2 linked regions of the Marinomonas mediterranea MMB-1 genome follow. The protein of the gene in region 1 interacts with the protein of each later gene in a pairwise test. Links are inferred from orthologs where the notes say so. Each region holds a gene or a part of one and is shown in the gene's direction. Other genes may lie near its edges. The genes, in order: ung and ndk.

Region 1 (15,761 bases):
TGTCGAAGTCGACGTCTAGGATAAACGTTGCACCTTCTTCAAGTTGAACTTTTTGGTTATCTTTAAAGCGTGCTATGCGAATTTTCGGTCCTTGTAAGTCGCCTAAAATTGCTATGTGGCGGTTGTTCTTCTTCGCCATTTCACGAACCGTATTTGCTCTGTTAATGTGATCTTCTGGTTGACCATGAGAGAAGTTCAGGCGAAATACATTTGCGCCCGCTAAAATCAATTTCTCGATCATTTCTGGCGAGCTGGAAGCGGGGCCTAAAGTGGCAACAATTTTAGTTCTGCGTGTCATGATATTTACCAAAAATTAAGATACGTGAAGAGAAGTATATGAAACGACGAAGGCTGCGTCAGCAGCCTTCGTGTATTTTGAGCTATTTTGCACTCATTAATGCAATTGCGTTGTCTAACATTCGGTTTGAGAAGCCCCATTCGTTATCGTACCAAGCCATTACTTTAACCAGAGTGCCTTGTACACGTGTTTGTGTTGCATCAAAGTTTGATGTGTAAGTGCTGTGGTTAAAATCACTTGAAACCAAAGGCTCACGGTTTACACATAGAACGTCGGCAAGGACTGGATCTGCTGCAATCGCATCTTCGATGATTTGATTTACTTCTTCAGCCGTTGTTTCACGAGGTGCTTGGAAGGTAAGGTCAACCAAAGAGACGTTTACGGTCGGTACACGCACCGCCATACCATCAAATTTACCTGCTAGTTCTGGTACCACTAAACCTACCGCTGCCGCTGCGCCCGTTTTTGTTGGGATCATGTTCATTGCCGCCGCTCGAGCACGGTATAGGTCTTGGTGATAAACGTCAGACAGTTTTTGGTCATTTGTATACGCGTGGATTGTGGTCATCAAGCCGCTAACAATTCCGAGTTTGTCGTTTAGTGGCTTCGCGATCGGAGCAAGACAGTTAGTTGTGCAAGATGCATTCGAAATGACGGTCATATCAGACGTCAATACGTCTTGGTTTACACCGTATACAACCGTGGCATCGACTTCTTTACCCGGTGCAGAAATAATGACTTTTTTCGCGCCAGCAGATAAGTGAGCACTTGCCGTTTCTTTCGTTGTAAAAAAGCCGGTACATTCAAATACAACATCAACGTCAAGATCAGCCCAAGGCAACGCCGCTGGATCGCGCTCAGACAAGGTTAGAATTTTGTCTTCATTAATATACAGTGCTTCTTCATCGAAATTAACATCAGCATTGAAGCGACCATGAACCGTGTCGTACTTAGTAAGGTGAGCGTTTATTTTTGAGTCGCCTAAGTCGTTGATTGCTACGACTTGAATTTGATCTCGTTTACCAGACTCGTAAAGCGCTCGAAGCGTGTTGCGTCCAATACGTCCATATCCGTTAATTGCTACCTTAATAGTCATACCCACCTCTAAATTCGTCTGAAATTCATTTCATAAAGTCGCTAACACAAGTGTGGAACACTTATTCCAGAATTGCTTTATTTTGTAAAAATACTACATAAGCAGTTTTGCAAGCAAGAATCTAAATCAAATAACATTATAAATGATTAAAAAATAATCACATCGTTCGTTTAAATTGATACTACACTTACTTGTGTTACAGATTAGTTGCCATTCTATCGAAAAAAACTCGAAATAGGAGGCCTTAAGTAAAAAAATTACAATATTTTAGGGTTTTTCTTTAAAATAATCGGTTTTTGGGCGTGATTTATGATTTATATGTAGTAATATTACATAAAATTTATGTCATGCCGACTTACTTCAGTCGTAAGTCGCATAACAAAAGCGGAGTGAAGCATGAACCCCATTGTTACGGAAGTGACGAATAATATTGTTGAGCGCAGTAAAAAACTGCGAACGAAATATCTGGAAGATATGAAAAAAGCGCAGGAAAAAGGACCGCATCGTGGCGTTCTTTCTTGCGGTAACTTAGCGCATGGTTTTGCTGCTTGTAATCCACAAGACAAGCAAAAGCTAACGTTAATGGAAGAAGCAAACATAGGTATTGTCTCTTCGTATAACGACATGCTTTCGGCTCATCAACCTTATGAGGATTATCCTCGTATTATTCGAGAAGCTGTGACTGAAATGGGATCAGTCGCACAGTTTGCGGGTGGCGTTCCTGCAATGTGTGACGGCGTGACTCAAGGTCAAGATGGCATGGAATTGAGCCTATTTAGTCGCGATAACATTGCTCAAGGCGCAGCCATTGCCCTTTCTCACAACATGTTTGACGCAGCCCTTTTCTTAGGTATTTGTGACAAAATCGTTCCTGGCTTGTTAATTTCGGCTTTACGTTTCGGCCAGTTACCCTGCTTGTTCGTTCCTGCTGGCCCAATGAAATCGGGCATTACCAACGCGCAAAAAGCTGCGGTACGTCAGCGTTTTGCGAAAGGTGAGGCGAGCCGAGAAGAGCTTCTAGAAGCAGAATCGGCCTCTTATCATAGTGCCGGTACATGTACCTTTTATGGTACAGCGAACTCAAATCAGCTATTGGTTGAGATTATGGGGCTGCAGTTACCGGGTTCTTCTTTCGTGAGCCCTGACGATCCGCTGCGTGAGGCTCTAACTCGCCATACAGCGCAATTGGCCGCTAAAACAACGGCATTAGGACGTGATTATCGACCTATCTATGAGGTGATTGACGAGCGCTCGATTGTTAACTCTATTGTAGGGCTTTTGGCCACAGGTGGATCAACCAACCATACTATGCACATTGTTGCTTACGCTCGTGCAGCGGGTATTGTCGTTACTTGGGATGATTTCTCTGAGCTTTCAAAAGCGGTTCCACTATTAACGCGTATCTATCCTAATGGGCAGGCGGACATTAATCATTTTCATGCCGCAGGCGGTATGGCGTTTCTTGTTAAGCAACTTATTAAAGGTGGTTTGGTTCACGAAGATGTGAATACCATTGTTGGTAAGGGATTGAGTCACTACGCAAAAGAGCCGTTCCTTGACGGTGGTAACGTTGTGTGGAAAGAAGGCACTGATGTCAGTCTCGATGCTGACGTGGTACGCCCAATTGAAAATCCTTTTAGCAAAGAAGGCGGCCTGTCTCTATTGAAAGGCAATCTAGGACGATCTGTTATTAAGGTCTCTGCGGTAAAAGAAGAAAGTCGAATCATTGAAGCGCCTGCTGTAGTTTTCCACAACCAGAATGATCTAGCAAAAGCGATTTCATCGGGTGAGCTTGAGCGAGACTGTGTGGCGGTTGTGCGTTTTCAAGGACCGAAGGCCATTGGTATGCCTGAGCTGCATAAGTTAACGCCTTATCTTGGTAACCTTCAAGATAAAGGTTTTAAAGTCGCGTTGGTGACAGATGGTCGAATGTCTGGTGCATCAGGTAAAGTCCCGGCTGCGATACATTTAACGCCAGAAGCATTGGCTGGTGGCCTTATTGGAAAAATTAAAGACGGCGATCTAATGCGTCTGGATGCGGTAACTGGCACCTTATCCTTACTGGTTTCCGATGACGAATTGGCAGGACGAGAGGCTGCAACACATGATTTGTCTGAGTCTCACCAAGGGATGGGACGAGAGTTATTTTACGCTCAGCGCACATTGGTGAGTGGTGCTGAACAAGGGGCATGTAGTCTGTTTGCTGAGTAGTTATTCAGACTGACAGAGCAACGTTTCCTCTGACTACTAGCGGTTGACGTTAGTAATGGTGTTTGGGCCTACCTTTTTGGTAGGCCTTTTTTTATGCTTTCAATAACAGACGATACGTGGGACGAAATATTCAACCGGAGAGAAGTCAATTTGGCTGTGTATTAAAGCGTGAAAATAAGGTGTTAGAGCGTTGTTTATTCATGGTGTGTGGTGATTGGTGGTATCGAGACCGGAAAAAACTGTGGCGGAAATTAGGGGCAGGAGCGTTGAGTCTAGAGCAAGAACGCTATTTCATGTAAATGAAGAAGATGAATACATTGACTCAACTAAGCAGCCCCGTTATCGAAAATATCATTTGCAATAACGAGGCTGACCATACTTCTTTAGCTATTGACTCATCCTAAATAAGGTAGAATTTAGGCCATTGTGTCCAGCTTGTTAGTGTACTCGTCGAAAGATTCAGTCACTTCTTTAGATGGTGTACCAGAAGCTAAGCTTATAACGATGATAGAGATCGTTGAAAGAATAAAACCGGGAACGATTTCATAGACATCGAAGATGCCGCCTGACAACTGCTTCCAAATTACGATTGTAACGCCACCCACTATGATGCCTGCTAGAGCGCCGTTGCGGTTCATGTTTCGCCAGAACAAGCTCAGAATAATTGCAGGGCCAAATGCTGCACCGAAACCAGCCCAAGCGTAAGATACTAGACCTAATACAGAGCTATCCGGGTTCATTGCAAGCGTTAGAGCGATGAGAGAAATTGCGACAACACCGAAGCGACCAACGTTAACAATGTGCTCAGGTGACGCGTCTTTCTTAATGATTTGCTTGTAGAAATCTTCTGCTAGTGCAGAGGAAGAAACAAGCAATTGAGAGTCTGCTGTACTCATGATCGCAGCTAAGATAGCGGCAAGTAGGATACCCGCTACCACAGGATGGAAGACTGCGTTTACCAACACCATGAAGATCTTTTCAGAATCGCCAAGTGATCCAGCAAGGTTCGTGTCAACATAAGTAATACCAACAAAACCAACTGCCAATGCACCTGCCATAGACAGAGCTGTCCAAGTAACCGCAATACGGCGTGCTGTACCAATGTCTTTATTAGAGCGAGACGCTTTGAAACGAGCAAGAATGTGCGGTTGACCGAAGTAGCCTAGGCCCCATGCAACTAGAGAAATGATACCAATTGCTGATAACGGTTCGCCTTTCACATTGTTCCAAACTGTTAGTAGCTCAGGGTTTTTCGCTGCCAGTGTAGCGTGAAGCTCAGACCAGCTGCCATCTAAAGCAATAACAGGAACAATCACAAGTGCTGCTGCCATCATTAAGCCTTGGACAAGGTCAGTCCAAGCAACGGCTAGGAAACCACCAAATAGTGTGTACGATACAACACATACTGTGCCGATAATAACGGCGTAAGTGTAATCTAAACCAAATACTGTTTCGAAAAGCTTACCACCAGCAACAAGGCCAGAACTTGTGTAGAACAAGAAGAAAAGTAAGATGAAGAAAGCAGAAATCGTTTGAATCAGTTTAGATTTGTCGTTGAAACGCTTCGCTAGGAAATCAGGAAGTGTCAATGCGTTGTCTGTTTGGATACTGTAAGTACGCAGACGTTTCGCACAAATCAACCAGTTCAACCATGTACCTGCAAGTAGGCCACCCGCTAACCAAAGTGATTCCATACCTGATGCGAATGCATAGCCAGGTAGGCCAAGCAGCAACCAGCCACTCATGTCAGATGCGCCAGCAGAGATCGCAGTAGGCCATGGGCCTAGTGAGCGTCCCCCCAAGAAGTAATCTTCTGAGTTTGACGTAAGTTTGTAAGCGTATAAGCCGATGCCAAGCATCACAATTAGATACGCTAAAAAGGTTAAGCTTATCGCCCAACTGTTCTCAATCATGTGTAGTCCCCAAGAATATATTTATACGTATACCTAGGCGTTCAACTTTTCCTGAACAAAGAGCACTCTATTTGAGTGGGCTTGGCTCAAGCATCTTATAGTTGAGTGCTTTAGGCTTGGTTTTTCTGTTTGAGTCGTGTTCTCTCTAAAACATGTATTCGTCATCACAAGTAGGAAGAGTTATGCATGTTTTTCGACCAAGGCAAGGATTCTAGGGACGGGGAAGCGGATAATCTTTCAAAAACCTACTTTAAATTTGTAAATAAATCCGATTGATGGCCTGTTGGTGCGTTATTCTTGCATTTTTTGACAAAAATACTGAATAAGAGAAGGTGGAGGTGTAAACAGGGATAAAGAAAAAGGAGCCATACTTCAATATATCTTAGTTAGATGTATCAAAGTTATGACTCCTTATGGAAGCTATAAACTAAGTGGATTTTAACGTCGCGTTAGGTTTTGTTTTTCGGTAAACGAGTATCCTGTACGCTTGTTTTTAGTTTCTTAAGATGAGAGTTAAACTCAGGCCCACGTTTTAGAAGAACACCTGTCGCCAACGCATCGATTAATGTGAGGTACACAATACGTGAGCTCATCGGCGTATAGATATCAGTATCTTCCGTCTCTTCAATAGGAAGAACGATAGAACAATGCTCAGTAAGCGGGGATTCTGGGTTTGTGATCCCGATAACGGATGCACCTGCTTCACGTGCCACTCGAGCGGTTTCGATTAGCGGTAGAGTACGTCCTGTATAGGAAATCAAAACGACCGCATCGCCAGGATGCGTGCCTGCTGCTGCCATACGTTGAACCAATATATCGGTATAGGCAACGACAGGAACATTTAGACGGAAGAACTTGTGATGAGCATCTTTCGCAACGGGACCTGACGCACCTAAACCATAAAACTCAATACGTCGAGCGCCCGCAAGTACATCGACAGCGCGGCTGATAAGAGATTCCGGTAGGAGTTCCTGCGCACGAGTGAGGTTGTTTTTAGCCGCTTCAAAAATTTTATTAGTGACTGCGCCTGGGGCGTCGTCAGGTTCGACATTCAGGTTCACATAAGGTGTACCCGTTGCCAAACTTTGCGCTAGCGCAACTTTAAAGTCAGGGAAACCACTGCCAATCAAACTGCGACAGAATCGATTCACGGTCGGTTCACTCACTTCAGCACGAGCGGCGAGTTTTGCGATACTAGAATGTATGGTTGTCTTAGGGTCTGCTAAGATTGCTTCCGCGACTTTTCGCTCAGACTTACTTAACGTACTGAGCTTTTCCTGTATTTTACGAATAATATCGTCATGCTTGTTCATTAATTTGCTTCAACGGTAACTATTGACGGTAAGTGTTGTAATCGCCATTCTGACAGCCAGTGTGTCTGTTGACAACAAAAGGATGAAAAATGACCACATTATCTGTGCTTTTTGAACAGATTTCGCCGTATTTACCCCCTCAAGAAGCCCTAAAAGTGGAAAATATTGAAGACGGCTACTCAAATCATGTAATGAAATTACATTGGTATAACGCGCCAAGAGCCGTCCTCAGAGTCCCGATGCTGGATACTGAGGCTTTTTTGATCGATCGACATGCAGAGTTGAATGCCTTAAAAGCGGCGCAAAATGCAGGCATTTCTCCGACTGTTATCTGGTCTAATGATCAAGGTGCTATTCTAAGTGAATACATTCATGCACCTGCGCTAAGCTGGGACGTAAAGCACAACTCTCGTGATATTAAGCGAATCGGCGCCTTGTTTACTCAAGTACATGCATTGTCAGTTAACGCCCCGTCACGAAACATTTATCAGGTGATCGAACATTATGTGGGTGGCATAGAACACCACGACACAAACGGCGCCCATAAGCATGAAGTGGCATACCTTCAGCACTGCTTTGATCAGATGAATAAAGTGGATTCGAGGGGCAGACCGGATGTCTTGTGTCACAATGATTTGAATCCAAAAAATGTGCTGCTTAATAACGAAGAAATTTGGTTTATTGATTGGGAATATACAGCACTTGGCGACCCCTTGTTTGACCTTGCCGCAGTGTCACGTTCGCATAACTTAACCTTGGATCAACAAAAGATCTTGATTGAAGCCTACGATGACACTCTGAACGTGCAGGATACCTTGAAGACCATTCATGACTATGGCTTCGCTTACGCTTTGCGGGAGATGGCATGGTTGCTGTTAAAACACGTGATCAGTGTCGATGATCATCAGTCTTTAGATTATTACCGCGAGTTTAAAGACACCAAAAAGCTTAACCCCTTTATTTAATTGTTAGATGTGAAGAATATGTTGAATTTGACGTCAGATTGGCTCGAAAAACTCGCACCAGAAATTGAAAAAGACTATATGTTGTCGTTAACGGACTTCTTGGATTCAGAGAGCCAAAAAGGCAAAGTGATTTATCCTGAGGCGGAAGAGCGTTATACCGCATTAAATTGTACGTCTTTTGACAATGTGAAAGTCGTGATCCTTGGACAAGACCCCTATCACGGGCCAGATCAAGCGCATGGCCTTTCTTTCTCCGTAAAACCGGGCATCAAAGTCCCGCCTTCGCTGGTTAATATTTATAAAGAACTTGAATCGGATTTAGGCATTCCCGTCGCGCAGCATGGTTATCTAGAGAGCTGGGCGAACCAAGGTGTCTTACTGCTAAACAGTGTGCTGACGGTGGAAGCAAGTAAGGCAGGAGCGCATCAGAAGAAAGGTTGGGAAACCTTCACTGATCGAATAGTTACGCTTCTAAATGGGGAGCGAGAGGGTATCGTGTTTCTGCTCTGGGGGTCGTACGCTCAGAAAAAAGGCAAAATGATAGACAGATCAAAGCACTTAGTACTAGAAAGTGTTCACCCATCACCGTTGTCGGCATATCGTGGCTTTTTTGGCTGTCGACATTTCTCTGAGACTAATACCTACCTTAAGCAGACTGGGCAGGCCCCAATCGATTGGGCGGCTCATCTGTAAAAGACTTTGAACCTTTAAATGGCAGAGCGTTAAGAAAGTTTTACCAAAAGTTCGTCTTTTAGGGACACGGCTATCGATTGCTTTTTCTGATAGGGTTGGCCGCTATATAGGCACACTCTGTGTCCATTGAGACTGGCAACAATTTCGAAACGATCGTCTAAAAAAAGGCAATCTTCAACTTCCATGGTTAGAGCATTTTCATCGGTGTCTGATGCGAGGTTAAAAGCGGTTCTTGGCACTAGCCATTCGCCTCTTTCTCTTTTTAGTAAGTCACCGTCAAGTAAGTTTCCAGCGTTTAAAAACTCACTGGCCCAGCGGCTGGCGGGTTTTTGAAACAGCTCAGTTGGATTCGACAGCTGATGGATATAACCGTCTTTCATGAGCGCAATTCTATCTGAGAGAAGCTGCGCTTCACGTCGGTCGTGCGTAACGTTAACGCAGGTAATGCCCATTTCGCCAGTAAGTTGTCGAATTTCCAAACCTAACTCTTCTCTCAAATTGGCATCAAGGTTAGAAAGCGGTTCGTCTAACAAGATAATCTGAGGGGAAGCGGCTAACGCACGAGCAATGGAAACGCGTTGTTTTTGTCCGCCAGACAGTTTTTCAGGCAGTTTTTGGTCATGTCCAGTTAACTTGACGAGTTCAAGGACTTCGTCAACGCGCTGTTTGATTTCTGAGACGGGGCGTTTTTGCTGTTTCAAGCCAAACGCAATGTTTTCATAGGTACTCATATGAGGCCAAAGCCCGTAGTCTTGAAATACGTACCCTAATCCTCGTTTTGCAACGGGCAAAAATTGTTCTTTGTCTCGGTCAACAAAGGCACCTGAAAGCGTCTGAATACGCCCTGTATCTGGAAATTCTAAACCCGCAATGATCCTTAGTAAGGTGGTTTTTCCACAACCCGATGGCCCGAGTAAGGTTAGAAACTCACCTTTCTCAATAGTCAGGTTAATGTCATGAAGGATTGTTTTATCTTCAAACGATTTAGAAATATTACGTATGTCAATTGCGTTCATCGGGCATGTCTTTTGGCTAGTAATTGTCCAAGCGCAATCAACATACCGGAAACAACGATGACAACAAAACTCATTGCCATACCGGAGCTGACAGAGCCCTGATCAAATTGGTTAAACACATAGGTTGCGACGGTTTCAGTACCTGCTGGTGCCAATATTAGCGATGCAACTAACTCTCGTGTTGAAATAGCAAACACGATGCACCCTGCAGCGACAGAGATGGGTATGAGAAGAGGAAATAAAATGCGGCGTGCAATTAATAAAAGGTCTGCGCCATAAATCGCAGCCGCTTCATCGAGAGAGGCTGGTAGTTGTTTCATTGCCGCCGTCAGCATACGTATAGGGTATGACAGCATTAAACAGGTGTATGCCAGCAGTAAAATAAACAGTGTATTGTAGGGCGTTACAGGAAGAAATTTCTGATTCCACGTGAGAATTAAGCCAACCGACAAAACCATCGCAGGCATGGCGTTGGGTAGCAGCGACAGCGCATCCAGTATTTTGTGACCTTTTGGCTTGAGTCGTATTAACGTAAAGGCGACCAACATACCAATGACAGCGGTAATTAAAGCGGTCATTAGAGCCAGAGTTAAGCTGGTATAAATAGCGTCTAAAGCGCCATCATCCAATGAAAACAGTGTTTGATACGCTTCTAGAGAAAGGTTATTCCAGTGCAATCCCCGAGACATGGTTTGCATCATGGAAGAGGTCAAAATAGAGAAGAGAGGGACCACGACCGTAAACACAGCGACAAAGAAGAAAATCCCGTGGCTAACTAGCATAAAGCCTTTGTGGTTTAGTGGCTTTGAAGCCATGGTTTGGTTATCAACGCTGTCAGTGTAGCGCTTACTAATGGCGATTTGTATTAGATAAACGCTGATCGCAATGGTGATTAGGAGTAAGGACAAGACGGAAGCGCCGGGGAGATCAATGGGCCAGTCGGTCAGCTTCTCTTCGATTGAGGTGACGAGAACACTAAAACCAAATCGGCTACCTAAAATGTCTGGTGTGCCAAATTCTTCTATGGTCAGTGCAAATACAATTAACCCTGTGGATAGTAATGTAGGCACGATCAAAGGCAATAGAATGCGAAATGCGATCTGTACTGAACCAGCGCCATAAATCTTAGCGACGTCGCTGTAACGGTTGCCGACCACCTTGAAGGCATTAACAGCCGCAAAGTAAATCAATGGGAAAAGGTGCAATGTCATCACAAACACCACACCACTAAAAGAGAACAAAAAACCTGATAGATTAAGATCGAACCACTGATAAAAAAAGCCGTTGAACTGAAACATTTGAATCCACGCCATCGACGCAATGTAAGGCGGAATCAAAAAAGGAATCAAAAAAAGCACATCCCAGATTCGTCCGTAGTGGTCGTGCATACGACTACGAAGGTAAGCCAAGATGACCGCGATCATAATGGACATCAAGGTAACAGAGAACGCCAAACGTAGCGTATTCAGCGTGGATGTTAAAAGATGTGGGTTACTAAACTGAGGTATAAAGTTGCTGAACGGCCGAGCAAACGACAGTTCGTTAAAGCTTGGAAATATGGCAAACAGCACCACGGAAATCACCGGTAACCCGATGATCAAGAACAGAGAAAAAATAGAGACAAGGTTAAACGCGAGAGGGAGACGACTCCCTCTCGCGTTGGAATACATCGACATTCCTTATTGTCCCATAATGCTCGCAAACTTGTTCTTAGTTGCCTGCGCGTGCGCTGCTGCGGTCATTTGGTCAAACGTGATTAGTTTTAGATCATCAAACCCTGGACGTGATGTAGAGATGTCTGTTCTAGCAGGCAAGATTAATGTATTTGACACCATATTTTGACCTTTGTTAGACAAAATATAATCGACAAAGCGCTTTGAGGCGTCTGCATGTTGGGTTGATTTAAGAATCATAATCGGGCGTGGCGCGAGAACCGTGCCGTCTTCTGGGTAAATAACGTTTAGCGTTTCGCCTTTCTTCTTAAGACCTAACGCAATGTAGTCAACCGCACCAAATACGACGGACTTTGCACCCTGAAGGACGGGGTTTAGAGCCGCCTTGTTTGCTCCAGGAATCAGAATGTCGTTTTGTTTCAGGCCGGAAAACAACGTCCATGCATCGTCGCCCATTTTTTCAGTTAGACCTTCTACAAGCGTTAAAGCCGAGCCTGATTTACTAGGGTCGGGCATAGTAATCTGGTTTTTGTACTCCGGCTTCGTCAAGTCAGACCAAAGCTTAGGTTCTGGCAACGTACTTTGAGTGTTGTAGGCAATTGCCAGTACCGCTGCACCTTGAGAGACATAGGTATCAGACTTCAAAAAGTCAGGAACGTTTTTCGCATTAGGAGATTGATAAGGTAGTAATTCTCCAGCCTTCGTTAGCGTAATAGCATGACCTAATGATGATGAAATCATGACATCAACATGTGGATTCGACTTTTCAGCTTGATAGCGGGACATGATCTTGCCGCCTGTCGCCTGATAAAGATCTACTTTAATACCAGAGTCTTTTTCAAAGTTCTTGACGAGGGATTTAGACAATCCTTTTGGGCCAGCTGAATAGACAGTGATTGTTTCCGCTTGAGCGTTTAGAACTGCACCGGAAAGTGCGAGAACAGAGATCAAATGCATGAACTTCATAATGAATCCTTTGTGTATTGGTGCAAACCAAACTAATAATCCTCCTAATTTGTTGCGGAAATATGACGAAAAAATGAACAGTTTTAGGCGTCGATCTGAGGAAATCAGTCAATGAAGAGGGAAAGTGAGGCATTTATCTTAATTTTGATGACCGTAAATGCTTTCTTGGTTGCCGGTAATGATCACCGGTATTTTTTGATCAAGATTTAATCGGAAGCGACAGAATGGTTACAAACATGTCTTCATCGTCTGCGTCTTTGGGGCCTACTTCATAGAGTTCGAGAGCGGGTTTTGAACGGTTGTAGCGATAGCCATTTATCGTTGCTTGAACATTCAGTACTCGCCACGCTAAATAAAGGTGTTTGTATGGTCCATGGTACCTAAGTTGTAAATAATGGCTTGAAAATCGAATGCATTCGGGATGTAAGTTGCAATCCGTCAATCGTTGAACAGGCACCCCTAATTTTCCTGTGAAGCTATGAGTACTAAGGTCTGCTTTTGTATAAATGGCAAAACATCCTCCTGTGGGAGGGTTCTCGGGCCCTAAGGCAACGAACAGCTCATGGAACCCAATCTCCATGACTTGTGAAATGGATTGTTCTGTCGCTTCAAATGGGCGGATCACAGCATCAAGCGTATCAAGTCTTTGGCAACCTTCTAATTCAAACGTAATGCTGGAACGATGTTGAATTTTTCTTTCCATCCTATTTTTTAAAGAAATAAGCGATAACTCGATGTCCAAGGTAATATGAGATAAATGTTTTTGCAGTAAGTGTCGTCTAAAAAAAGGTATTTTTCCCTCAACATCAAAGGTGATAAGGGTGTTGTGTGATCGTTGGGTTAGGTGGGCATAGATGGTAAAGGACTGCCAGTATAGGCTTGGGCTGTCGATCAAAAAGGTAGCGACTTGCTCAACTTCATCTTCGGATTGTCTTTGAACGCTCGTCGGAGCAATCTTGTTACTCTCAATTATCAAAGACGACGCGGAAATGGATTGGCTATCAAAGTAGTCTAGTTGTATGTCTGCATCAGGGTCGTATGAGCGCCAAACGCACCAGCTTGGCCACGTCGCTAGGTTTGCAATTTCTTTATAAACCTCATTGCTGTCTGCTTCTATGTATTGATGTCTTTGAAACTGAAAATGTCCATGCGTTATTAGCCAATACACTAAAGCAATGAGAATACTTCCTACGACTAAACCTAATACAACCATATGTCCCATCCATCCAAGTGTGAGCGTATTACGAATGCTTCCTTAATTTTCTAAATGGATTGCTTGTTTAGAAAACGCATTAAAAGAGATCTTTGTATGACTGCTACGTGCTCCAATACCTTATTAAAAATAGATGCGAGATGTATATTTATAACTCATAAACTCCGCTTTTTTGTCTATTTTTACCTTGTTTTGGCGTCGCTCGTGACTCCGTGCAAAGGTCTATTAAAATAAAAAAGCAATATTTAAACCAAGAAGGAAACGTTATCGTTTTTAAAAAGTCTACTTTTCACCATGAATTTGTTATTTTTAATATAGATTGCGTTTGCGAAAACTTCCTTAAACTGAATCAAGAATTGAATAAATTGGCGCTGTGAGCGTATAACTGGAGGGCGATAATGAATAAAGCGAGTCAAACGTTAGTGTGGGATTGGCCAATTAGAGCATTTCACTGGTTATTAGTGGCTGCATTCAGTGTTTTGATTTTTACGGGTAAATCAGACGAAGATTATTTTCAGTGGCACTTTTATGCTGGATATATAATGTCTGCATTGATTATCGCTCGCGTGTTATATGGCTTTTTCGGGTCAAAGTACGCCCGCTTCAGTGAGTTTGTAAAAGGCCCTATTAGCGTATTGCAATACGCAAAGTCCTTGTTATCGAGCATGAAATCGCCCACTAAAGGAGATAAGCATGCAGGTCACAATCCAATTGGCGCATTAATGGTGGTGTTACTTATTGTATTGCTAAGCGCTCAGTGGATTTCCGGACTTTTTTCGAGCGACGAGGTGTTTTGGTATGGGCCGTTTTATGAAAGTGCTTCAGACGATACTCTTGAAACCATGGCGTATATTCACCATACCTTGCCAGACATCATGCTCTATCTTGTCGCTTTTCATATTGCCGCGGTTTTGTTTCATGAACTGAAACTAGGAGAGCGGTTAGTGCGAGCAATGATAACGGGACGAAAAAGCACGGCAGAACTTGTGGATGGAACAGATTCAGCAAGCACACCGCGTATCGCAACGATTATATGTCTAGGGTTGTCGCTGGCTTGGTTAGCATGGCTTATAAGCTTACCGATTTAAGAGCGGTGTTTTTAAATTCTGTTAGATGTTAGGTGTAGGCAATTCGTATTTGCCTACACCTTTCTCCCACGTTTTTTTGATTACGCGGCATCAGTATCTAGGTAATCATCGACCGCTTCAAACTGCGTGGTGCTTTCAGAGATATCGTCTTCTGAATAGGCGGTGTCTTCGTCTGGTTCGATAACGAGTTCATCCAACAGGTCGGGTGACTTAGGTTGAATGTCTGACGCTTTTTCAGAGGTAGCATCAAGCGAAGGTTTCGTTTTTTTGCGTTTGTTGCCAAGCGCTGCGAGCACGTCATTCTTATTGTTAGCTAAGAACATGGCCAGTGTCTCGACTTGAGCAGGGTCTTCTAGTATATATCCAGATGAGATAAGGTCTGCTAAGGCATCAGCGGTATCCAGCAATTTGTCATACGCATCAGCATCAGACTTGTTCGTAAAGGTCATTTTTTCACTTCCGTTACGTTCTACAACATATTTAATAATTACAGGCATAATTGAGCACCTCTCAGATAATATACTGTATAAATATACAGTATATAGCTTCATTGTCTAGTCCTATTTGTCCTGTATTATGCTGTATGGAATGGATACGTTTGTTTTAGTGGTTGTCAGCACAAAACAGCGAAGGTCATTGGTGCTAATATCGTTCTTACTATGATTTATTTTTGAAGGTCTATAACGGGTGAATTTCGATTTCTCACAACTTAATATGTCTGATTTAAATTGGACGTTTTTATCTACTAATTCTGAACTTCCCTATACGCTGGTTTGGGTGGTCGCTATCCTTGTTCTTCGGCGATATACCAAAAGGTTAGTACGTATTCACCCACGCTTAGAGCACGATATTAAAAGACAACGGCTGAATGCCATTGATAATTTTTTAAACTTATTGATGGTCGTCGGGTTAATCATTATATGGTCGACTGAACTTCAAAATATTGCTATATCCATCGCCGCATTTATTGTGGCGTTAATTATAGCGTTAAAGGAATTTATTCAGTGTATTGTCGGGGCATTTTATAAGGCCAGTGCTCGACCATATCAGGTCGGAGATTGGGTCAAAATAGGTCAATATGAAGGTGAAGTAACGGACAGTGATTGGCTTTCGACAACCTTATTTGAAGTTGACCTTATCGGCAGAAGTTATGCCTATACAGGTAGAACGACCGTCGTGCCAAATAGTCAACTATTGACGTCTGCGGTTCAAAACTTGAATTACATGCGCCGCTACATTGAGCATAGTTTTTCCATATCAAGACACACTGATGACGTGAATCTGTTTGAAATTAAAGATGAGATTTTAGAACGATT
Region 2 (15,741 bases), 2.4 Mb from region 1 along the record:
GCAAGGTGTTGCTCATGGCGGTGTGGATGTTCAAGATATTGGCTGTGATTTCTATTCGTTTTCTGGCCATAAAATATACGCCCCGATGGGAATTGGAGTGATGTGGGGTAAGAAAGACGTCCTAGAAACGTGGCCTGTGTGGCAAACGGGCGGAGAGATGATCTCGACTGTCACTTTAGAAAAGGCGACATGGAATACCCTGCCGTATCGTTTTGAAGCCGGCACTCCAAACGTAGGAGATGCGATTGCGCTTGGTGCTGCAATAAAGTGGTTCTCAGAGTTTGACCTTAAAGAGGTTCAGGCTCATGAAAGGCAACTTATCGCGCACGCCACTAAATGTGCTGAGGCGTTTGAAGGCCTTACTATTATCGGTAATGCTAAAGACAAAGTAGGGGCGATCAGTTTTGTTCTTGATTGTGGACATCCTGCCGATATCGGATTTTTGTTAGATCGACAAGGTTTTGCTATCCGTACCGGTGATCATTGTGCACAACCTCTAATGTCTCGCTTTGATGTACCAGGAACGGCGCGAGTGTCTTTCTCAATTTATAATACACTTGAAGAAGTAGATGCCTTTTTTAATGCACTGAAAAAAGTGCGAATGATGTTGGCGTAGGAGGAAAAAGATGACAACTGCAACTTTTGACCCGAATCAAGCCGTCACGTTAACGGCGGTAGCCCAAAAGTATTTTTCTGCCAAGTTGACGGCTCAGCCAGAGAAGTTAATTAGACTGAGTACTAAAGAGAGTGGCTGTACTGGTTTTGCTTATGTTTTAGATATAGTGGCTAAAGCAGAAGACAGCGACGAAGTGCTAACGTTTGAAAATGGTCTTGAATTCGCTGTTGCTCAAGGATCTCTTGAGCTTTTGAAAGGGACTGAAATAGACTTGGTTCGAGAAGGTGTTAATCAGGTCGTAAAATTCAATAACCCAAATGTCATTGCCGAGTGTGGTTGTGGCGAAAGCTTCAGTGTGAATTAATCGATGCAAAAAATGGTTGTAACTCAGCGGGCTTGTCCTGCTCGTCGAGTTCCTAGTGGTGAGCCAACGCTCATTCCAGAAGGGCAATTTATCACGATTAATCAAAGCTTAGGTGGAAACTATACCATCACATTTCAAGGGAATATGCTTCGAATTGATGGAACGGATGCTGATGCAATTGGTCAAGAGCCGGAAGTCCTAAACTTTGAAGATAATGGTTCTGGAGACATTGTAGAGGAACAAGTCTGGCAGGCATTGGACTCAGTATTCGATCCTGAAATCCCGATTAGTTTAGTGTCGTTAGGGTTGATCTATAACGTAGAAATTGATCAACACCTTAATTCTGTTCGGATTAATATGACGCTTACAGCGCCAGGCTGCGGAATGGGACCAGTACTAGTAAGTGATGTTAAGTATCGAGTTGAACTTGTCCCTAATGTTGACCTTGTTGAGGTTGATTTGGTATTTGACCCACCATGGTCACGAGACATGATGAGTGAAGAGGCGCAGCTTGAAGCGGGTTTGTTCTTTTAGGTGTTATTGAGCGTTCTACAAAATTTTAAATATGCGAATTATTGTCTTAATGGCGATGTGTAATTCGAATAAAATAGCAAACAATCAAGGAGTGCTTTCTTGGTTGTTTTTTTGTTTCTAAGGGTGAGTGAGGATAAGTATGTCTCTACCGAGTACTGAAGATATAGTTGATGATTTGTCTTTTTTTGATGATTGGGAAGAGCGTTATAAATACATCATTGACTTAGGTAAGTCGCTCCCGAATTTTGAGGATGAGTGGCGCACTCCCGAGCGTCTTGTAAAGGGTTGCCAAAGCAACGTGTGGATTCAACCGGGAAATATGAATCATCCAGAATATGGCGAAGTGCTAACATTTTCAGTGGACAGTGATGCTGTAATCGTTCGAGGACTGTTGGGCTTAGTGTTGGCCGCGTATGACCACAGGACACCTAAACAAATTTTAGAGTTTGATATCGACGAATATTTTGGCGCAGTAGAATTAGAGCGACATTTGAGCCCTACTCGCGGAAATGGCCTGCGTTCAATCGTTTCGCGTATTAAAGCGATCGCTCAGGCGTCTGTTTAGAGCGCTTTTTGAGTATTCTATCGTCCATCTTCGGACCTGCAACTTAAGAGACAGTTAGAGATATATCCATGCAAAACCCAGTCTATCTTGATAATTCCGCTACGACCCCAGTTGACCCACGAGTCGCCGATAAGATGATGTCTTGTTTGACTCAAGATGGTAATTTTGGAAACCCTGCGTCTCGTTCTCATTTATTTGGCTGGCGTGCTGAAGAGGCTGTCGAAGAGGCTCGTCTTCAGGTGGCGGAGTTGATACAGGCTGATGCGCGTGAAATCGTCTGGACGTCTGGGGCAACAGAGGCTGATAACCTTGCTTTAAAAGGTGTAGCTTATGCGTACCGTAAGAAAGGTCGGCACATTATCACCTCTTCTATTGAGCATAAGGCGATTCTTGATCCGTGTAAGCAGCTAGAGAAGGAAGGGTTTGAGGTTACGTATTTAAAGCCGAACTCAAAAGGTGAGATCACGGTAGAGTCTGTCGTTGCCGCGATTACTGAAGGTACGATCTTAATTTCCCTGATGCATGGTAATAATGAGCTAGGTGTTTTAACCGATATCAATGCAGTGGGGGCGGTAGCGAAAGAACATGGTGTTCTTTTTCATGTTGATGCCGCTCAGACAACAGGAAAAGTCGACATTGATGTGAAGGCTATGAATGTTGACCTGATGTCTCTGACGGCTCATAAGTCTTATGGACCTAAGGGAATTGGTGCCTTGTATGTTAGACGCACTCCAAAAGTAAAACTTGAAGCTCAAATACACGGGGGTGGCCATGAACGAGGTATGCGTTCAGGAACGTTGGCGACCCATCAGATAGTAGGAATGGGCGAAGCTTACCGCATAGCCAAAGAAGAAATGGCGAAAGATGCTTTGCAAATCTCCGAGCTAAGAGATTACCTTTGGGTGGAGCTGCAAAAGCTAGGCGGTGTGCATTTGAATGGTGCTAGTGACAATCGAGTGGCCGGTGTTTTGAATGTTGGTTTTGAAAACGTGGACGGCGAAGTCTTGCTCATGTCCTTGAATGATATTGCAGTATCTTCTGGTTCCGCTTGTACATCAGCGAGCCTTGAGCCTTCTTATGTTTTGAAAGAAATAGGCTTGGATGACTCGCTTGCACATGCATCCTTGAGGTTGTCAATTGGTCGCTTTACCTCAAAAGCGGAAGTGGACTACGCTTTAGGGGTTATTTCTAATGCAGTTTCGTCATTGCGTGGAGCGTGATGAGGTAGTGTGCTTAGTTTGAATTACCTTGAGTCGACGTGAGCTTGTAAAGCATCCCTCTTCTTGAGGCTGTCATTCTTTTTGGTTATTATGGCGCTGTTTTTCTATAATTGCTTGTTATTTAAAGAGTTGGATCAGTCTGAGTATTGGTGCAGTGGTATTTATTGTTGTTGAGAGTATAGTAATTAGCTAATGCTTTATTTCCATGTTCAAATGGATATCTGCATTTGAATGCTTACTTTAGATTGCTAGGTATGAAGGAAGGAAATTGGTATGACTAAACCCGAAGATGTAGAAACCGTAGAGAATGCTGAAAGTGAATCTATTGAAGAAGTCTCCAATTCAAACGAAGACACTTCTCAGTCAGCTTCTTCGGAACTAGATCAGCTTCGAAGTATTGTCTTTGGCGCGGCGAAGGCTGATTTAGATGAGCGGATACGTAGCCTTCAAGACGAAGTAAGAGCTGGATTTGAGCAGGCTACTCTAGCTTTGCATCAGCAAATTTCAGACGTTCAGGCGGCGTTGCAAGACAGTGTGAATTCATTAGAAGATCGCATTAGTCAGGTCGATACTCATTACGATTATAAAACGTCTGAATTGACGAAAAATATCGAAACACTTGCAGCAGAAGTTGAGTCAAATGATGAGAATAATCGTCAGCTTGATGAAGCACTTCATAAACGTATAGATGAAGAAATTCAGCAGCTTACCGATCAGTTTACTCAGAAACATAATCAAACAATTGACCTACTTAATCAGGTTAAGAAAGAGCTGAATTCCTCCAAAACAGACAGAAAAACCCTTGCTAAGCTATTGGCCACTGTGGCGACAAATCTTGAGACAGAAGAAGATAGCTGAGTTTGCCTATGAGCAGCAACAGGGAGTCGATGTCCACCCCATCTAATGAGAGTCAACAAATGGCGCAGTTGCGTCATTTGGTATTGGGCGACGACTGTCAGATTGTACGGGATGTGGTAGAAGAAGAGGCTCGTGATCTCGTTACCAATGTATTAACCGAGGCGTTGCACGATCGGCAAAAGGCGGATGGTAGTGTGACAGCGGTTATCGCGCCGCTTGTTGAGCAGTCGGTTGAGTCGTCAGTTGTTGCTCGAAAAGAGCAGTTTGTCAGCTACTTGTACCCCTTGGTGGGTAGTTTAGTTCGAAAGTCGGTTAGTTCATTTCTAGCAGAAATCATTGAACAAACAAATGAGCTTCTTGAGAGTAGCTTAACCTATAAAGGCCTCAAGTGGCGATTTGAAGCTCGTCGAGCGGGTGTTCGCTACTCTCAGTATGTCGTTCAGCAAACGTTTGTTTTTCGAGTCGAGCAGGTTCTGCTGATACACCGTGAAACGGGTATGTTGCTAAAAACGGTTATGCGAGACAAAACGCAAGCAACCGATGGCGATATGGTTTCCGCCATGCTGACAGCAATCAATGATTTCGTTGCAGACTCGTTTTCCCCGCAAGAGAACGACCAAGAGCAAAGTCTTGATGAAATAAAAACCGATGATTTTACTCTGTTAATAAAGCAAGGGCCAAATGCAATATTGGTTGGTGCAATTACAGGTAATCCTCCAGCGGGCATCGGTGATAAATTTCAACTTACGTTAGAGTCTATTCACCAAATCTACAACGACGAGCTAAATAATTACGAGGGCGATTCTTCTGAGTTTGAAAACACTGAGCAGCAACTCAATGACTGTTTGCTTGCTCAGCAAAAAGAGAGTAAAACAGAAAAGAAGAAGATGCCATGGTTGGCTATTGTATTATTTTTAATCGGTTTTGCGGGTATTGGCGCTTATTTTTATCATGGCTGGCAACTGGACTCTGTCGCAAATGAGATTCGTGATCTTCCGTCGCCCCCAGGAGTCGTTCTGTTAAATGCAAATACGTGTGATGACAAGGTATGTGTGGATGTGCTTAGGGATCCTATTGCATTGCCCGTATCAGACTGGATTGCGGGTGTATCAGATATGGAGAACATTGATCTATCTGAGCGTTATTACCGCTCTCTTGATGAGCGTTTATTGCCTTTGCGGTTTGAGAAAATGGCTAATGAGTTTCCAGAGCTTCAATTCGATGCCGCACGTTCTGCGTTTTTAGGAGCTCTTTCTCAAGAGCGTTATCTTCTGCTTAGATCTAAATTATTAGACATATCTGATGCAGAAATGATCAATAAAATACTGGCGAATGTGCTTATTGAGGAGCAGAACAGTTCAAGTTCAGCGTTGCTGATAAAGGTAATGAGCGATGTTCGGCAGTTGCCTGAAGCGCCGGGTATTGCGCTTATCGGCATGAATGTATGTGGTCAGCATGTTTGTATTGATGTGCTTCGAGACCCAGATGCGCAAAAAGTAACGTCTTGGCTTGGTGACGTTGTCTCTTCTGAATTGATTACAATAAATGAGCGTCGCTTTTCTGCTTATGATGAAAGGTTAATACCGAGAAGGTTAGCGCGTATTGATGCAGCTTTTCCCAATGTCGCCTTTGACGCACAGAGCCATTCCTTCTCTGGCGTTTTGTCAGCACCAAAATTTGATCAATTGCGTTCTGCTATACAACGTATTCAAGAACTGGTTGAGGTCGATTCTGTTTTAAGAGGTGTTTCGATTAAATCGCAACGTGTGGATAGTGGTGTTTCTAACGAGTTATTAATAGAGCAACAAATTCGTGAAGTAGAGCTATCTAGTGTTCCGTTTGATGTCAATGCAAGTCAATTACCGTCTAACCATTCTGATCTTATCAAGTCACTGAGTCGTGAAATTACGCGTCTAGCAGAACTTGCTAAGGTGTTGGATCAACGACTACTCGTAGTGGTAATGGGGACAAGTACATTGGGTGGCACAGATAGTTATAATCAACAGCTAAGCTTAGACAGAGCTGATTCGGTGATAAAAGCGCTCATTAGCGAAGGCGTTTCACCAGAGATTTTAAGAACGGCAGGGCTTGGAGCGCTTAAAGAGCGTCGTGATGCCCCCAAAGTCATATTCGATGTAATTCGGTTTTCACCTGAAGGTAATAGAGAAGTGCGGAACTAAATGATCCAGAAAAAAATTTGCATGTTAGGTGCATCGGCTGTTGGCAAGACCAGTTTGGTTAAGCAGTTTGTCGAAGGCATCTTCTCTGACCGGTACCTGACAAGTATTGGTGTCAAAATTGATAAAAAAATCTTAGAGGTAGAGGATTCTACCGTCCAGTTGATGCTATGGGACATCGAGGGTGTTGATCGATACGCAGGTTTCAACCCTAAATATCTGCGTGGTGCGTCTGCGGCCATTATCGTTGTTGACCAAACTCGAACTCAGTCCTTTCTTGAAGGTGTAGAAATTTGTCGACTTGTTAAACTTGAAAAAGAAATGCCTATTTTTTTAGTCTCTAACAAGAGTGATTTGCCTAAATCTGGAACGTGGGATAGTGCGGCGGATTGCGGTGTTGCTTCATTGTTTGAGCGCAGTTTTAATACGAGTGCGAAAACTGGAGATGGTGTCGAAGATATGTTTCACAATGTTGCGAAAGCAGCCCTAAATAAGTAGAAGGCAGATACTATGAGCGCATTACTGTATCAAGAATTAGGGATATTTGATTGTGTTGTGCTTAAGCATATAAAAGACGACTCCTTTCTAATTCACTTCGCCAACGATAATTGGTTTCGATCCTTGTTCCCAGATAACCATGTCGGCGACGAAGTCGTATTGAATGATACGCCTTATTATCTTGTTGATTTTCTGTATGACGCCAAAGAATTTTGGCGGCTAAACTCAAATGGCCGTATTAACTCTGGTATTTGGAGTGAGCAAACAGGGCGTAAAGTATTGCGCTTAGAAGCGGCTGCTATATCAAAGGATGAAGAGCACTTTTTAGTGCTGTTTAACTTAGAAAACGAATACAACAAGCGACAGAATACCTTGCAGATTGCACGTGAACTTTTGATTTCTAATGATAAGGTTCTGGAGCAGCACGAAGTTATTCGGGAACGGATAGAGGCTTTGGCTGTTCAGAGGGAAACTCAAGGGAATGTGAGTCTACCGGTGAAAGAAGTCATTGAAAGCGCTGAATTTGGTGTTGCAATTATTGATCATGATCTTCAGCTTGTTGAGCAGAATCCCGCGCTATTCAGACTGTTTGAAATGCTCCCTGGAGATGTCGGACGACCTGCAGCCTTGTTACTCGAACTTTGCCAACGCCAGTTTCCAGAATTTCAACGCATTTTAGAGACCAGAAGTCGCTGGAGTGGTGAGCTCTATTGGATGAAACCTCCGTCGCTAAGTCGGTGGATGCAACTTACTGTTAGCCCAGTAGAAAGTGAAACGGAAGGTCATTACTGGCTTCTCTTAGTGACCGATATTTCTCGCGAAAAGTACCTTCAGCAAAGTAACGAAAAACTCACGTATTTTGATGTGCTTACAAACCTTCCAAATCGTCAATACTATTGGCAATGTTTGGAGAATGCGATAGAGGTTGGGCAAAGCTTTTTCGCGATGCAGTTGGATATAAAGCAACTAAAAAGTGTTAATGAAGTATTTGGTTTTACAGTCGGTGATATTCTGCTAAAGGAGCTTGCTGAGCGTTTACGTCAGTTGGTTAGCCCTAATGATGTGTTGGCAAGAATTGGCGGTAATGAATTTGCGGTTATTTTACGAGAAACACAGCAAGAAAAGTGTGAGCAAATCGCTCGTAAAATGATATCTGATATTTGTGCGCCATATTATGTGATGGAGCAACAATATAAGTGCAGTGTTGGTGTTCGTATTGGTGTCTCTCATTTTCCTTATGATAGCGTTGTTGCCGAAGAGTTGATGAAGTATGCGGATTTAGCTTCTTTTAGTATTAAGCAGGGCGGAAAAAGTGCAGTTCAATTCTATTCTCGTGAACTAAAAGAAAGTTCTTTGAGAAGAATGGAGTTAGAAGCGGCGTTGCGCGACGCGATTGATAATGGTGAGTTTGAGCTGTTTCTTCAGCCTATTTTGGACCTCGATACAGGAAAGATATCTCAAGCTGAGGCGTTGATACGTTGGCGACGACCTGGCATAGGCCTTATTTTCCCCGATGAGTTTATTCCGATTGCTGAAAAGTCTGGGCTGATTATTGCGATTGGGAAATGGGTTATACAAGAAGCATCGCGTTTATTGGCAGTGTTGCATCAGCAAGATCAGTTTATTAAGTTGTCTCTTAATTTATCACCCTCACAAGTCAGTGATCGGTCGCTTTTGGGTTTTATTCAGCGGCATATTGAAGCGAATCATGTTGATCCGACTTATCTAGAGCTTGAGCTGACAGAGAACGTATTAGTTAACGACTTTGAAAGAATAAACCATTTTTTGAGCGAGGTTCGGAAAATGGGAGTCAGTGTCGCAATTGACGATTTTGGAACAGGCTATAGCTCTTTGTCTTATCTTCCTAAGTTGCCGATCGATTTTATTAAGATTGATCGATCCTTTATCGGTGAGTTAATTGACAGTGACAGTAATAGAGCCATTGTGCTGGCAATTCTTGCGATGGCAAATAGTCTGAAGCTGGGTGTGATTGCAGAAGGTGTGGAGGTTGAGTCACAAAAAGCGTTTTTACGCGAGCATCACTGTCAATCTGCGCAAGGCTACCTGTTTAGTCGTCCTGTTCCATTTGATGAATTCTGTAAGTTACTTCGTGGGTAACTGACTTTAATTCTTTTGGTTTTGGTGAGCCTCTTATTTGGCATATCTAGCGCCTGTTTGAGATAGTGTGACTTTATTTTTAAGTTTGCCTAAAAAATAGACAAAGTTTTTTGCGAACGGCATACAATTTTAATAAAGACATGCGTATAATCCACGCGCGAAACTTTTTAGATAACAGGTTCAGTGTTTGAATCTGATTAAAATACATATTGGAGTTTAAAAATGGCGCTAGAACGCACTCTATCAATCATCAAGCCAGATGCAGTTGCAAAAAATGTTATCGGTGAAATCTACACTCGTTTCGAGCGTGCTGGCCTAAAAATCGTTGAAGCGAAAATGATCCAACTGGATGATGAGCTTGCTGGTGGTTTTTATGCTGAGCATAAAGAGCGTCCTTTCTACAACGACCTAGTTGCTTTCATGACTTCTGGTCCTGTTGTTGTTTCTGTTCTTGAAGGTGAAAACGCGGTTGCTCGTCACCGTGAGCTTATGGGTGCAACTAACCCTAAAGAAGCGGCAACTGGTACTTTGCGTGCAGATTACGCTGAATCTATTGACGCAAATGCTGTACACGGTTCTGATTCTGCTGCTTCTGCTGAACGCGAAGTTGCTTACTTTTTCGGTAAGTAAGAATTAATAAGTCTATTTACTACTATAGTAAATAGACTTGCAGAGGCGTGATGAATAAATCGTCGCGCCTTTATTCAGAGGCTTCTGAAAAGCATATTTCTTTTCAGAAGCTTTTTTCGTATTTATTATTTTGAAACACAGGCTCTCAAGCGATTTCTTGCTTATCGCATCTTTATTGTAGAGAAGCCTCAAAGCGTATACGCAAGTGATTGGTTAAAACATGTCTGCTACACAAAAAGTTAATTTGCTCGGTTTATCTCCAGAAAAGCTCGTTGAGTTCTTTGAGTCGATTGGTGAGAAGAAATTTCGTGCAACCCAGGTGATGAAGTGGATTCATCAAAAAGGTGCAGAAAGCTTTGAAGAGATGACTGATGTCAGCAAGAAGCTTAGAGCGAAACTTGAGGGAATATGTGAAATCCGTGCTCCGGAAATCGTGGAGCAAAATATCTCTACTGACGGAACTCGAAAATGGATCATTCGTACTGAAGGTGGCATGAACGATTGTGTTGAGACAGTGCTTATTCCTGACGGGGACCGTGCAACGCTGTGTGTGTCTTCTCAAGTAGGGTGTTCTCTAGATTGTAGCTTTTGTTCAACGGGCAAGCAGGGGTTTAACCGCAACTTGACGCCAGCGGAAATTATTGGTCAGTTGTGGATTGCTATTAAATCATTTGGGCCAATGGATCCAAATGGTCCTCGCCGCGTTACAAACGTTGTGATGATGGGGATGGGCGAGCCGCTGATGAACTTTGAACCTGTTGTCGATGCCATGATTCTTATGATGCATGATAACGCTTACGGGCTTTCAAAGCGTCGCGTTACGTTGAGTACATCAGGTGTTGTTCCAAAGATATATGAATTGGTTAAGCGTACGGACGTTTCTTTGGCGATCTCTTTGCACGCTCCCAATAACCCGCTGCGAGATGAATTAGTCCCAATCAACCGCAAGTATCCGATTGAAGAGTTGCTGGAAGCGTGTCAGCACTATTTGGATAATCTTCCAGATAAGCGCCATATTACCATTGAGTATACAATGATGGCGGGAGTCAATGATCAAGAACAACATGCACGAGAGTTAGCTCATTTACTAAAAGACTTAGAATGTAAGGTGAACTTAATTCCATTTAATCCTTTTCCTCATTCTGGTTATGAAAAACCTTCTAACAATCAAACTCGTCGGTTCCAGAAAATTTTGGCTGATGATGGGTACACTGTGACAGTTAGGACTACTCGTGGTGACGATATAGATGCCGCATGTGGACAGTTGGTTGGTGACTTTCATGATAAGACTCGCCGATCTCAGAAGTATATTGAACTTCGTGAAATTGGTGATCAATCGTAGTCATAAAACGAGAGGTTTGAACTTTGAATCAGTAAAGCTGTCAAAAAATGGTCAAAGTTCGTCTTCTTTATGAATTCGAGATAAAAAAATGCATTCTTTTGCGAATGAGATTTGATGGTAAGCGTCAATCTTGTTTTAATAGCCATTATTGATAAGGTGTGCTTTTAAGTATACATCAGGCTCGATAGCTTATGTTTCGGCGTATATGAGTAAATTACTTCACTTGTAAGCCCGCTACGTAGGTAATGAAATGGAAATGTCTGTCGTGAGTTACTCTTCACGAAACTGACCTTTCTTTCCATTTATTGTATGCCACCTTGTTTTGCCTGAGACCCAAGGTATAAAAATGACTACCGAATATGAGACAGAGATGGTTCTGCCAGAAGATACTGGCGAAACGGACATCGGAAAAAAATTAAAAATGAAAAGAATGTCGCTAGGCCTAGATGAAAGACAGGTCGCGACAGAATTGAAATTGCCGATAGAACAAGTGATTGCGCTTGAAAGCAATCAGTTCGACTTCTTTCGTAGCATCACCTTTGCGAGAGGTTATCTTAAGAGCTATTGCCGTTTATTGGCTCTTGACCCTCGTGCGATCCTTTCTGCTTTTGACCTTCAACAAGCGACTACCGAGCCAACGGTTAAACCTGTAGATAAAGTGAATAAACAGGCAAACTTTGGTGATCCAATTGTAATCTTTATTTCCATTGTTCTTGTCGCTGTGATTGTGTTTGTAGCGGTCTGGTTGCCAACACTTGACGAAGATTCAAACGAAGAAAATGTCGAATCAGTGGTTCAAGAAGCCGCTTCGGAATCACAATCGGAGCAGGTTGGTCTAAATGCTGATGTTAGCTCTGATGGTAGCGATTTATCTCTGAAGAATGAAGAAGGTATCTCTGCGCCGAATGCAGAGGCAAGTGATGCATCGGGTAACCAGTTGGAGAGTGCTCAGTCTCCAACGCGTAATTTAGACGATGCAGATCGTATTGAAAATACAAAGGAAGAGTCTGATATCGAAACGGGCTTGTCTGCAGAAACGAAAGCCCTATTAGAAGAGGCTGGAGTTGACCCAGAAAAAGTAGCTAAAGAAGCGGCTCAAGATTCAAGTTTGAACAAGCCTGTTGCTGAGCCAGTCCTTGCTTACAATTATGAAGTAGAAATGTCTTTCAGTGCGGACTGTTGGACTGAAGTAAGAGATGGTAAAGGAAAAATACTGTATTCAGGTGTGAAGTCTAAAGGAAGTACGCTTGAACTAAATGGTAACGCGCCTTATCGAATCGTACTTGGGTTTGCTCGCGGAGTATCATCGATTAAATTCAAAGGCGAAGAGTTCGACTTTTCTTCATTTATTCGTAAAGACCTAGCTCGTTTTGAGCTCAAGTAGAGAGAACTATGCATTTCGAATCACCTATTAAGCGTCGGCAGTCTCGTCAAATAATGGTTGGGAACGTTCCTGTTGGGGGCGGTGCGCCTATAAGTATTCAAAGTATGACGAATACAGAAACGTGTGACGTTGATGCGACAGTGGCTCAAATTACGGCTATTGAGCAAGCCGGAGCGGATATTGTCCGAGTGTCGATACCCTCTATGGATGCAGCAGAAGCATTTAAGGAAATTCGAAAGCAAGTGTCCGTTCCGCTCGTGGCGGATATTCACTTTGATTACCGTATTGCGTTAAAAGTGGCTGAGTACGGCGTCGATTGTTTGCGAATTAATCCGGGTAATATCGGTAACAAAGATCGAGTTCGTGCCGTAGTTGATTGTGCTCGGGACAAAAATATCCCAATCCGTATTGGTATTAATGCGGGGTCTTTAGAAAAAGATTTACAGAAAAAATACGGTGAGCCAACGCCCGATGCGTTGGTCGAATCTGCCTTTCGTCAAATTGAGTATTTTGATGAACTAGACTTCCATGAATATAAACTAAGTCTAAAAGCCTCAGATATATTTATGACGGTTGAGGCTTACCGTAAAATTGCGACACAGATAGATAACCCTCTGCATTTGGGGATAACAGAGGCAGGTGGGTTACGTTCAGGAACGGTTAAATCTTCCATCGGTCTAGGGCTAATGTTGATGGATGGTATCGGTGATACTCTGCGCGTATCGCTTGCCGCAGATCCGGTTCAGGAAGTTAAAGTCGGTTGGGATATGCTAAGAAGCTTAAAAATTCGCAATCGAGGCATTAACTTTATCGCTTGCCCAAGTTGTTCTCGACAAAATTTCGATGTTATCAAAACGATGAACGAGCTTGAGGAACGTCTTGATGATGTCACTGTCTCAATGGACGTGGCTGTTATAGGTTGCGTTGTGAATGGGCCAGGCGAAGCAAAAGAGGCGGACTTAGGTTTGACTGGCGGTACGCCAAACAATTTGGTCTATTTAGACGGTAAACCAAATAGCAAATTAAAGAATGAAACATTGGTTGATGGTTTAGAAAAAATGATTCGTGAAAAAGCTGCGGCAAAAGAAAACGAACTTTCTAATATCATCGCTAAGCAATAAGGAAACGAAAGTGGGTCGTAAAGTACAAGCAATTCGAGGTATGAATGATATATTGCCAGGGCAATCCTCTGTTTGGCAGTATATTGAGAATGCGGTAGCGAATGTGGTTAAAAGCTACGGTTACCATCAAATTCGCTTTCCTGTTGTTGAGCATACTGAACTATTTAAGCGCGGTGTGGGTGAAACGACCGACATCGTTGAAAAAGAAATGTATACCTTCGATGATCGTAACGGTGAGTCATTGACATTGCGTCCAGAAGGGACCGCAAGTTGTGTTAGGGCTGCAGATCAAGCAGGCTTACTGTTTAATCAAGTACAGCGCTTATGGTATGTCGGTCCGATGTTCCGCTACGAGCGCCCGCAAAAAGGTCGTTACCGTCAATTCCATCAAATTGGGGTAGAGTCATTTGGTATGGCGACGCCTGATATTGATGCTGAGCTAATCATTCTAACCGCGCGTCTTTGGAAGCAGTTAGGCTTGCTTGAGCACGTCGAGTTGCAGTTGAATACCATTGGCGTCGCCGAAGCTCGTGAAAACTTCAAAGCAAGTTTGGTTGACTACTTAACAGAATACAAAGATGAGTTAGATGAAGATAGCCAACGTAGGTTGACGACGAACCCATTGCGTATTCTTGACTCGAAAGATCAGAAAACTCAGAAGATACTAGAAGGCGCTCCTAGCCTTGATCAGTATATTGATCAAGAATCCCAAGAGCAATTCGAACGTCTTCAAGCTATTTTGAAAGCAAACGATGTATCTTATGTGATTAACCGTAAGCTTGTTCGCGGGTTAGATTACTACGGGAAAACAGTATTTGAGTGGGTTACCACGCACTTAGGCGCTCAAGCAACGGTCTGTGCTGGCGGACGTTACGATGGTTTAGTTGAGCAACTAGGCGGCAAAGCGACACCTGCCGTTGGGTTTGCGATGGGAATAGAAAGACTCGTTTTACTGTTAGAGACGTTAGAGCTAATTCCTGATGCGGCAAAAGCGTCTACGGATGTATTTGTTGTCAGTATGGGCGCGGATGCAGAATTAACATCGTTTTCGTTGGCTGAGTCTATTCGCGAAGCATTGCCTAATTTAACGGTTTTACGTCATTGTGGTGGCGGTAACTTTAAAAACCAGATGAAAAAGGCTGACAAGTCAGGTGCTCGATTTACGTTAATCCTTGGGGATAATGAAGTCGCAAATAATGAGTGTCAGATAAAAGATATGACAACAGGGCAGCAAGAGTCCTGTGCTTTAGATAAAGTAAGCGAATACTTGAGTTCTTTTTAGCCTGGTCGCCGGGCTAATAATTTGAAAATGTAAATCAGTGGTGCAAACGAAGTCATCGTCAGTAACCACTTTTTTGATAAATTAGACAAAGATGTAACCTGAGGATGATTCGGTGTCAGAGTTAAAAACTGAAGAAGAACAAATTGAAGCGTTTAAAACGTGGTGGAAGAAAAATGGCACAGCTCTAATTCTTGCTGTTGCTGTCGGTGTCGGTGGTTACTTCGGATTTCAAGCATGGAAAACAAATGAAGCCACGCACATTAGCGAAGCCTCTTCGTTGTATCAAACTTTGATTGAAGCTGCATCTGACTTAGATACTGAGAAGAATCAAAAAGACGTAGCGGCGTTAGCTGCTCAACTAAATGAAGAATATAGCGATACTGGATATGCCATGTTCGCTGAACTCTTTGTTGCTGAGCTAGAAGTTAGTAAAGGAAACTACGATAAAGCCATTACCGCGTTGGAAGCGGCGGTAAGCGGAACAGAAGATCAATCCTTTCAAACAATTGCGACGATTCGTATCGCTCGATTGCTAGCGGAAAAAGAAGATTTTGACGCTGCGTTGAGCAAGTTGGAGTCGGTTACCCAAAGCGAGTTCTCTGTTCAAAAGAATGAGTTGAAAGGCGATATCTACGTACGTCAAGGCAAGCGTGATGACGCGAGAACGGCCTACGAACAAGCTAAGCAAGATCTAAAAGCGGGGCAAAATCACCCTTTGCTTGATATTAAACTGGGTGACCTTGCTAAGAGCTAATTATGTCTAAGATACTGCTGCTGTCTTCCTTGTTAATCGCGTTATTTTTGCAAGGCTGTGCTACACAACTTCCGTTACCAGAGCCAGACCAAATGGATCAGGAAGTATTTTTTGATACATCATGGCGTCGAGGTGTTGATGGATCGTACGGAGAATATACTGAGCGTTTTAACCCAGTATTAAAGGGCGATGGGATCTTTTTTGTCACACGCCGTGGTGCCGTTTATAAGTTACGTCAAACAGATGGGCGTCGCCTAAATTATTTCGTGACGGACTAC

The links.
Region 2: the proteins of ung (region 1) and ndk interact in binary tests that used the Escherichia coli proteins (3 or more experiments, as listed by UniProt). The link is inferred for Marinomonas mediterranea MMB-1 from one-to-one orthologs.

The regions. Positions count from the first base shown.
Region 1 is NC_015276.1:3,739,472-3,755,232, reverse strand. What follows is about bases 6,687-9,651. They hold ung (uracil-DNA glycosylase), read left to right. Parts: upstream 6,687-7,814; coding sequence 7,815-8,489; downstream 8,490-9,651. Other genes in these bases: MARME_RS17150 (ABC transporter permease), read right to left, coding at 9,502-9,651; MARME_RS17155 (ABC transporter ATP-binding protein), read right to left, coding at 8,519-9,505; MARME_RS17165 (choline kinase family protein), read left to right, coding at 6,921-7,796; hexR (transcriptional regulator HexR), read right to left, coding at 6,687-6,831. Outside these bases: pyk (pyruvate kinase), read right to left, coding at 1-298; gap (type I glyceraldehyde-3-phosphate dehydrogenase), read right to left, coding at 381-1,394; edd (phosphogluconate dehydratase), read left to right, coding at 1,791-3,605; sodium/proline symporter PutP, read right to left, coding at 4,022-5,518; more of hexR, read right to left, coding at 5,968-6,686; more of MARME_RS17150, read right to left, coding at 9,652-11,175; MARME_RS17145 (ABC transporter substrate-binding protein), read right to left, coding at 11,185-12,144; MARME_RS17140 (hypothetical protein), read right to left, coding at 12,344-13,357; MARME_RS17135 (cytochrome b/b6 domain-containing protein), read left to right, coding at 13,756-14,445; MARME_RS22900 (YebG family protein), read right to left, coding at 14,526-14,942; MARME_RS17125 (mechanosensitive ion channel family protein), read left to right, coding at 15,133-15,761. UniProt on the Escherichia coli protein: Excises uracil residues from the DNA which can arise as a result of misincorporation of dUMP residues by DNA polymerase or due to deamination of cytosine.
Region 2 is NC_015276.1:1,355,696-1,371,436, forward strand. What follows is about bases 7,932-10,876. They hold ndk (nucleoside-diphosphate kinase), read left to right. Parts: upstream 7,932-9,172; coding sequence 9,173-9,580; downstream 9,581-10,876. Other genes in these bases: MARME_RS06165 (putative bifunctional diguanylate cyclase/phosphodiesterase), read left to right, coding at 7,932-8,950; rlmN (23S rRNA (adenine(2503)-C(2))-methyltransferase RlmN), read left to right, coding at 9,801-10,876. In the rest of the region: MARME_RS06125 (aminotransferase class V-fold PLP-dependent enzyme), read left to right, coding at 1-616; MARME_RS06130 (HesB/IscA family protein), read left to right, coding at 627-980; putative Fe-S cluster assembly protein SufT, read left to right, coding at 984-1,514; MARME_RS06140 (SufE family protein), read left to right, coding at 1,654-2,079; MARME_RS06145 (IscS subfamily cysteine desulfurase), read left to right, coding at 2,148-3,299; MARME_RS06150 (hypothetical protein), read left to right, coding at 3,573-4,157; MARME_RS21390 (OmpA family protein), read left to right, coding at 4,187-6,337; MARME_RS06160 (Rab family GTPase), read left to right, coding at 6,338-6,832; more of MARME_RS06165, read left to right, coding at 6,845-7,931; more of rlmN, read left to right, coding at 10,877-10,922; MARME_RS06180 (RodZ domain-containing protein), read left to right, coding at 11,269-12,306; ispG (flavodoxin-dependent (E)-4-hydroxy-3-methylbut-2-enyl-diphosphate synthase), read left to right, coding at 12,315-13,427; hisS (histidine--tRNA ligase), read left to right, coding at 13,438-14,709; MARME_RS06195 (tetratricopeptide repeat protein), read left to right, coding at 14,822-15,463; outer membrane protein assembly factor BamB, read left to right, coding at 15,466-15,741. UniProt on the Escherichia coli protein: Major role in the synthesis of nucleoside triphosphates other than ATP. The ATP gamma phosphate is transferred to the NDP beta phosphate via a ping-pong mechanism, using a phosphorylated active-site intermediate.